One region of the Clostridium sp. 19966 genome, then DNA from elsewhere that is predicted to be linked to it. Evidence: predicted binding sites of a transcription regulator. Region 1 holds the regulator's gene; the other holds the start of a gene.
The links. Region 1 encodes NrdR, which represses ribonucleotide reductase genes. Its sites were predicted from a motif close to CACNANATNTNGTG; they were not measured.
Positions count from the first base shown of each region.

Region 2: a site for NrdR is predicted at 2,034-2,047, ahead of nrdD (anaerobic ribonucleoside-triphosphate reductase). Genes of this name have one in related genera too.

Region 1 covers NZ_JACTOJ010000016.1:71,906-76,598, forward strand. Annotated here, with positions in the region: gene sigE (RNA polymerase sporulation sigma factor SigE) at 1-99, shown strand, start outside; gene sigG (RNA polymerase sporulation sigma factor SigG) at 174-947, shown strand; gene IAI10_RS15910 (YlmC/YmxH family sporulation protein) at 1,137-1,397, shown strand; gene nrdR (transcriptional regulator NrdR) at 1,461-1,913, shown strand; gene pgeF (peptidoglycan editing factor PgeF) at 2,001-2,708, shown strand; gene IAI10_RS15925 (response regulator transcription factor) at 2,782-3,477, shown strand; gene pnpS (two-component system histidine kinase PnpS) at 3,479-4,693, shown strand, end outside.
Region 2 covers NZ_JACTOJ010000009.1:157,309-162,001, forward strand. Annotated here, with positions in the region: TPP riboswitch at 1-17, opposite strand, end outside; gene IAI10_RS11550 (hypothetical protein) at 46-222, opposite strand; gene IAI10_RS11555 (PadR family transcriptional regulator) at 281-733, opposite strand; gene IAI10_RS11560 (DUF3048 domain-containing protein) at 820-1,836, opposite strand; gene nrdD (anaerobic ribonucleoside-triphosphate reductase) at 2,064-4,172, shown strand; gene nrdG (anaerobic ribonucleoside-triphosphate reductase activating protein) at 4,189-4,693, shown strand, end outside.

The DNA of each region.
Region 1 (4,693 bases):
GAAGTTGCAGATATGCTTGGTATTTCTCAATCCTATATATCAAGGTTAGAAAAAAGGATTATAAAAAGACTTAAAAAAGAAATAAGTAAAATGATATAGTATGTCTTTAGTATAAAATTGCGCCCTTAAGGAGATACTTTTAAATGCAATTACTCTAAAGGGGCGAACACGAGATGATGATTAACAAAGTTGAAATTTGTGGAGTAAATACATCTAAACTTCCTGTATTAAAGGAAAAAGAGATGAGAGCTTTATTACAGTCAATGCGTGATGGTAATAAAGAATCGAGAGAAAAATTTATTAGGGGAAATCTTAGACTTGTTTTGAGTGTGATACAAAGATTCAACAATCGAGGTGAAAATGTTGATGATTTATTTCAGGTTGGCTGTATAGGGCTAATAAAAGCAATAGACAATTTTGATCTAAGTCAAAACGTTAAATTTTCTACCTATGCAGTGCCAATGATTATTGGCGAAATAAGGAGATATCTGAGGGACAATAATTCAATTAGAGTTAGCAGGTCTTTAAGGGATATAGCTTATAAGGCTCTTCAAGTAAGAGATAAATTAATTAACGATAACAACAAAGAACCTACTATTTCTCAGATATGTAAAGAATTAAATATGCCTAGAGAAGAGGTGGTATTCGCATTAGATGCAATACAAGATCCAGTATCACTTTTTGAACCCATATATCATGATGGAGGAGATGCTATATATGTAATGGATCAGATAAGTGATAATAAAAATGTTGATGAAAGTTGGTTAGAAGACATAGCTATAAAGGAAGCTATAAAAAAACTTACAGATAGAGAAAAGTTAATTTTAACTATGCGATTTTTTCATGGAAGGACACAAATGGAAGTAGCTGATGAGATAGGGATATCCCAAGCTCAAGTATCTAGATTAGAAAAAATTGCATTAAAACATATGAGAAAATATATATAATGCTAAAACTTAAAGGTTCTAGAAATAATCTAGAACCTTTAAAATATACTAAGTTATAAATTTGAAAATATTTTAAAGACAGAAATCTACTAAAAGTTATATATTTAGAAAAATTTATTATTGATATGCATATTTTTTATTAAATATAAATATGCATATTAATAATATTTACGTAGGGGGAATTGTTTAATGGAAATGTCTATGTATTCAATAAACAATATTAAAGTTATGGAGGTAATAGATATAAATACTGGTTCTAAGCTTGGATTTATAAAAGATTTCAAAATTGACTGTGAAAATTATAAAATCGAAGCAATTCTACTGCCAACTCAAAAATCAGCTTGGTTCGGAAAATTAGAAATGATTGAAATTCCTTGGTCCAAAGTAAAGAAAGTTGGAGTAGATGTGATTTTAGTGGATGCAGATATTGTAAGAGAGAGCAGTAGTTAAACTATATAATGTATGCTATAATACAATTGCATAATATAATTTACAAGATGGGAGGGGAAAGCGATGAAATGTCCATATTGCGGATTTTTAGAGAGTAAAGTTGTTGATTCAAGATCCACAGAAGATGATATGTCCATAAGAAGAAGAAGAGAATGTTTAAGTTGCGGGAAAAGATATACAACATATGAAAAGGTCGAAGATTTACCAATATTAGTTATAAAAAAAGATTCTAGCAGGGAATTTTTTAATAAAGGTAAAATAATAAATGGTCTTATTAAGTCTTGTGAAAAGAGACCAATTTCTAGGCAGCAAATAGAGACAATAGCGGATGATATTGAAAAAAATATAAGTAATCAAATGCTGACAGAGGTTAAATCTGAATATATAGGTGAAATGATAATGGAAGCATTAAAAAATATGGATGAAATCGCTTATGTTAGATTTGCTTCAGTATATAGACAATTTAAAGATGTTAATACTTTTTTAGAAGAAATAGAAAAGCTAAAGCACAAGTAGATGTTAAGAGAAAGTTAAATATGTTAATTTTACATAGGTTATCTTCAAATTATTAATAAAATATGTAAAAATAATTAAGAGGTTAGAATGAATGTAATTTCTAAAGGTAGATATAAATATATCCAATATAAAGTAGGAAATGCAAAAGCTATTTTCATAACAGCTGATGGTCCTGACTTCAACTTGAAGAATACAGAATATGTTCAAGCTTTCAAAGAAATAAGGGACATTTTTAATTTAGATGATATAGCATATTCTATTCAAATACATAGTGATATTATACATATTTATGATGGAAATATATATGAAGGAGATGCGATAATAACAAATAAATTAAGTACTGCAGCAGGTATATTTACAGCAGATTGCGTTCCTATACTTATGTATGATACTAAAAATAAAATTTGTGCAGCTGTCCATAGCGGTTGGAAAGGAACTTATAGCAAGATAGTTATGAAAACTGTTGAGAAAATGAAAAAAGTATACGGATCAAAGAGTGAAGATATAAATGTTTTTATAGGTCCGCATATAAGAAGCTGCTGTTATGAAGTGGGAAAAGATTTAATAGATAAGTTTTGTAATGACGATATTTATAAAGGTTATAATATAAGTTCTAAAAACATGCTTAATTTAGAAAAATGTATAAGGATTCAATGCATAAAGAGTGGTATACTTGAAGAAAAAATTGAGTCTACAAATTTATGTACATTTTGTTCTAGCGAAATAAAACTTCATTCATATAGAAGAAACAACGAAAAAAGCGGACGCTTATTTTCGTTTATATATGCAGTTTAAGGATAAGACTAATGTAATTTATATGATGATTTCGCAATAAAATGGATATATATAATGGAGGTAATTATTAATTATGGCAGATGAAAAAATTCTAGTTGTAGATGATGAGGAACATATTCTTGAACTTATTAAATTCAATCTTGAAAGCAATGGCTATAAAGTAATAACTGCTACTAATGGCTTAGATGCTATTAAGTTTGCAAAAGCGGAAATACCACATTTAATGCTTTTAGATTTAATGCTACCTGGTATGGATGGATATGATGTTTGCAAGGAAATTAAGAGAGATAGTTCTATTGCCAATATGCCAATAATAATGATAACAGCCAAAGGAGAGGAATTGGATAAAATTCTTGGACTTGAACTTGGTGCCGATGATTATATAACTAAGCCTTTTTCTTTAAGAGAGCTTAAAGCTAGAGTAAAAGCTGTTCTAAGAAGAACAAATTTACAATCTATAGATAAAAGCTATAAATTTGGTAATATAGTAGTGGACTTTCAAAAACATGAAGTTACTAAAAATGATGAAAGAATAGATCTTACCTTAAAGGAATTTGAACTTCTTGAAATATTGCTGAAAAATAAGGGAAGGGTTATGACTAGAGATTTTTTATTAGATAAAATATGGGGATATGAGTATATTGGGGAGACCAGAACTGTTGATGTTCATATAAGACATTTGAGACAGAAAATAGAGGAAGATGATAAAAATCCTAAATTTATAGAAACCATAAGAGGTATAGGCTATAGATTTAATATCGGTGATTGATATGAAAAAAAAATTAATGTTCTTTGTTTTAGCTACTATGATTTTTTGTTTAGGCATAGTCATATCAATTTACGTTATGATATCAAATTATGAGTTTATACAAAATATAAAGAGAGAGCTTATGCTTAATAATGATCTCATGTCAGATATAATAAAAACTTCTAAAATTGATTTGAAAAATGGAACTGTTCCTTTTGGAAAAAGTTTTGAAAACTCTGATTACAGACTCACCATAATAGATCCAACTGGCAAGGTGGTTTATGATTCTATAGCAAATCCAGCCACTATGGAAAATCATAATACTAGAGAAGAAGTTCAAGGCGCTAGACAGAATGGAGTTGGCTATAGTATCAGAAATAGCAAAACTATCCATATAAAAATGGTTTACGTAGCAAAAAAAATATCTGGAGATTATGTGCTAAGAAGTTCAATATCTGTAAAACTAGTAGGAGTTATAAATAAAAAATATATAGGATATTACGTGGGAGCAATAATTATTGTATTAATCCTTACAACAATAATATCTTCTAGGCTATCTTTTGTCATTATTAAACCTATAAAAGATTTGGAATATGTAACAAGCCGAATAACTAAGGGAGAGATGGATAGAAGAGTAAGAGTTACATCTAAAGATGAAATAGGACAGTTAGGAACAACCTTTAATTTTATGGCAGATAAACTCCAGAGCACTCTCAAGGATTCCATAGAAAAACAGAATAAATTAGAAGCTATATTGAAAAGCATGGATAATGGAGTAGTAGCTATTGATAGAAACAATAAAATAATAATGATAAATCCTTATGCAAAAAAAATATTTGGAATAGACAGTAATAAAGATATAATCGGAAAGAAACTTATGGATGGCATTAGAGACTTTGAGATAGAGGAAATAATAAATACATATAATGAAGATTATAAGGAAATAAAGATATTTTGGCCTAGTGAAAAAACTTTGAGGATAAAAACTGCGGATATAGTAAATGCCAATGAACATATAGGTACTGTAGCAGTGGTTCAGGATATAACAGAAATAAAGAAACTTGAAAGCATGAGAACGGAGTTTGTAGCTAATGTATCTCATGAATTAAAAACTCCACTTACTTCCATAAAAGGATTCGCTGAAACCTTAAGGGATGTAGAGGATTCTAAAATAAAAGAAAAGTTTTTGGATATTATTAATGATGAAGCAGAGAGGCTAACTAGGTTAATAAATGAT
Region 2 (4,693 bases), on a different contig from region 1:
CACCCCTAGCCATATATTTATTTTACCAATATTATATAACTGCTATTAAAAAAAGTCAATTAACTTATCGTTCAGAAGTATGTTATTGTCAAAAGGTATATCTACAGTATCTCCAACTTTTACGCTTTCAGGCAGGGAATTTAATGAAATATCCATAGTATTTCCATTTTCAAAGGCTATGAAAACATCTGTTAAGCTTTTATCTATAATTTTACCTTTCATAATAAAATCACCTCATAGGTATTATTAATCAAAGTTTTAATTAATATACATGAGGTGATTAACCGTAAAGGTCATTAAATACAATTTTAAAAACTTCTAAAGCTTCTTCTATTTTAGGTTGAAGTAAAGATTTTCTATGTTCGTATTCTAGAAGACCAGTTTCAGTTAAAGAATAAATTCTCTGTATCTTCTTATGAGGGTCATCCCAGGCTCCTTTTACAAAATCCTCTTTTTCGAATTTTTTAAGCAGCGGATATATACCTCCAGTGCTAGGCACCCATAAGCCATGAGTGTGCTCCCCAATCTTATGAGATATATCATTTCCATTTGTAGGTCCTAAGCTTAGTATATATAGAACATAAAGAGGGAGCAAACCTTTAGTGAAAACCTGACCTACAGAATCTTTTTCTTTTTGAACCTTTCTCAGCTCAGCTAATTTCTCTTTATATTCTTTGTATAATCTTTTTTCTTCTTCTTTTATTGAATCCTTATCTAAAAATAGATCACTCATATTATAACACCCTTAAAAATTATATAATCATGTAAAGAATACCAGAATAATTATATCATATCTTTTCAATAAGGCTCAACAAAAAATCATCCAATTTCCACGGAGGAATCTTTGTTAATTATGTGCCACCAAATATTGCCTTTGGGAAGAGATATGATTTTATTTTCATTATTTTTAAAGACTACTTGAGATTTTTCGTCTTTCTTTTCCCAAGTTACGCTCTCATATTTTTCTCCATTTATGATATAGGCAGTACCAGCACCGATTAAACCCATGTTTAATCTTAAGTCATCTCTTACCTGCATATCAGAAAATTGTATTACTATTGTTTTAGCAGTTATAGGAGAATTATTTAGCTTATCTATAGCTTCCTCTCCATCCATGTACTTATAATATAGTCCGTTTTCATAGTGATAAGTAGTGGTGTAGCTTTTATTAAATCTTATTGAGATGTCATCGGCCTCTAATTCAGAGTTTGAATCCAGCTTACTATTGAAGTTTGTGAAAATTGATGGAGGTGAAATTTGCTTTTTATCAGCAATCAGCGACCTGATTTTTTCAGAAGAAGTATATAAATTGTGAGGTGCCTTCCTGGATGAATCTCTCCAATAGTAATTTCCATTATGAAGTTCGTTTAGGCTCATAAGATTTTCCTTTTCAATTCTATCCAATGCCTCCGGGCTTCCTCCGCAGTGAGCGAAAGGAAGAGAATATTGAAGAGAAAGAGTTATAAAGTAAGGCCTTACGCTTCGTATAGGACCTATTATGCCTGGAGAGCTGGAGTGGAAAAGAGCAAAAAACCTTGTTATGCCTCCTTCTGCTAATGTTTCATATACTATATCTGCATCTGATAATCCAGATTGAGGCCTAGCAGGCTTTGAGTTTTCTATTATGGCCATGAAAGGAATATTATTGTAAGCCTCCTTGGAAATATTTTTACCTGTGTAAGGTGATATATAAGATAAGTCCTTACTGACAGCTTTTTCTTTTGTTTTATTTTTAATGCTATCATTATTCAATTGAAAAATGCCTGTATAAGCTATTAAGCAAGCAAATAGCAAAAGTGTAAAAGCTATAAAAGTGAATCTAAACTTCTTTATCATAGGTGCCCCCTAAAGATTTCCTTTTAAAATATAGTCTATTCTAAAACTAAAAAAATATGTATTAATTTCTATGTCAACATTTGAATTCCTATAGAAATCGATAAAAATAGAAGGTATTGGGATATAGATTGTGTTATTAAATCGTTAAAACTAAATTTTAAATTGATAAAAAAACTTTTAGGAAGTATAATATGATATACAATATATGGTGTATGGAGGTTTTATTAATGCTACATGTTGTGAAAAGGGATGGACGAGAAGCGGATTTTAATTCTTTGAAGATCACTGAAGCTGTCAAGGGAGCGGCTCAGGAGATATCTTTCGAGATTAAAGAAAGCGAAGCTGTGGAATTAACACAGAAAGTAATAAAAAAAATTGAAGATGGAAACATCACAAAAATATCTGTAGAAGATATACAAAATATGGTAGAAAAATCCCTAATAGAGAATGGATATAAAGAAATAGGTTTAGCTTACTCTAATTATAGAAAAGAAAGAACTAAGATAAGAGATATAAAGTCAGATTTAATGAAGGCTATAGGTCAAATTGGAGTAGAGACTGACAGAGATAATGCTAATGTAGGTAATAATTTTAGTTCAAAGCTGCTAAGAATAGCTAGTGAATCAAATAAATGGCACAATTTAGCATCTATGCCTAAGCATTTAGCTAAAGCACATGAAAATGGAGATATTTATTATCATGATTTAGACAGCTATAATTTAACTACTAACTGTCTTCACATACCTACAGGGGAAATACTTCAAAGAGGCTTTAATACAGGCTATGGAACTATAAACAGACCTAAGAGAATAGAGTCAGCAGCAGAGCTTAGCTGCATATTGCTTCAATCAACTCAAAATGATATGTTTGGCGGCCAAGCACACCCTGATTTTGATAATGACATGGCTTTTTTTGTTGAGCCTACAAGAGGTGAAATAAGAGCTGAACTGTTAGAGCTTGAAGTAAGTGAAGATAAAATGGATGAATTAGTGGAAAAGAAACTAAGAAAAAATATTTCTCAGGCTATGCAGGGTATAGTGTATAATCTAAATACTATGCATTCAAGAGCTGGTTCACAGGTACCTTTTTCTTCTATAAATTTAGGAATACCAAAAACAAAGGATGCAGCCTTAGTATGCGAATCCTTTTTAATTGAATATGAAAAGGGACTAGGAAAGCATGAGCAGCCTATATTTCCTAATATAATATTTAGAGTAAAAGAGGGCGTTAATAGAGAGCCGAATGATCCATATTATTATTTATTTGAGTTAGCTTGCAGAGTAGCAGCTAAGAGAATGAACCCTACTTTCATGAATATGGACTCGGATTTTAATAAGGAATATTTTGATAAGGGTGTAATACCAGCTACTATGGGCTGCAGAACTTATATATGCTCAAATATAAATGGTGAACCAGGAACTAAGGGCAGAGGTAACATAGCTCCAGCTACTATAAATTTGCCTAGAATAGGTATATTAGCAAAAGGCAGTACAGATAAGTTTTTTGAACTTTTGGATAATAGATTAGAACTTACTAGAGAAGCGCTTTTACATAGATATAATATACTTAAAAAACTTAAAGTAAGAGATCTGCCCTTTGTAGCAGGACAAGGACTTATGAAGGGCAGTGAGAATTTATCCGAGGATGATTCCATAGAACCTATTTTAAAGCAGGGAAGCTGGGCAATAGGGTTTATAGGTCTTGCCGAAACCTTGTCTGCACTTATTGGGGAGCATCATGGGGAGAGTGCTGAGGCTAGAGAACTCGGTGTAAAAATAATAGAACATATAAGAGAATTTACAGATAGAAAAACTCAGGAAGACAGGCTTAATTGGAGTACTTATGCAACTCCAGCAGAGGGCTTAAGCGGAAAGTTTATAATCCAGGATAAAAAAATATTTGGAATAATACCTGGAGTTACAGATAAAGATTACTACACCAATAGCTATCATGTGCCAGTTGGTTATCCTATTTCCATAAAGGATAAAATTGAAATAGAGGCACCTTATCATAAGCTTTGCAATGCTGGACATATTTCCTATATAGAGCTTGATGATAGACCAGATGGAACTGTTATAAGAGAAATATTAGAATATGCTTATAAGCATACTAATATAAGCTATTTGGGTATTAATTTTCATATAAGATACTGTCGTGATTGCGGAACTTACCTTGAAGGCTCACAAATGAAGTGCCCTAAGTGCGGAAGTACAAATATACAAGGAGTATCCAGAGTTACAGGATATTTAAGCTTAGATGAAAGATTCGGACCAGGTAAGTCAGCAGAGAGAGAAGATAGACTTTCGCATATATCAAATGTTAAAACTTATGTTTAGCAGAAGGTGATTAACCATGGAAAATCAGCAAAATGTCAGATTAGCAGGCATAGCTTATGAAAGCCTTGTTAATGGACCTGGAATGAGAAGAGTTCTATTTGCTCAAGGCTGCCCTCATAACTGTAAGGGCTGCTTTAATCAAGATACTCATTCCTTTGAGGGTGGAGCACTCATCAATATGGATGAAATAGTTAAAGATATAATAGAGAATCCCTTTGTTAAAGGGGTGACCTTTAGCGGTGGAGATCCTTTAGAGCAGGCAGATAAATTTGCATTTATAGCTAAAGAATTAAAAAAAGCAAATAAAAACATATGGTGTTATACGGGCTATACTTTTGATTACATACTGGAGCATATAAATGAAAGAAGAGGCTGGAAAGAGCTTCTTCAATATATAGATGTTTTAGTGGACGGAAGATTTGAGGAGAGTCTAAAGCAGGAAGGTTTGAAATTCAGAGGCTCTTCCAACCAGAGAGTAATTGATGTGCAGGAAAGTTTATCACAAAATAAAATAGTATTAA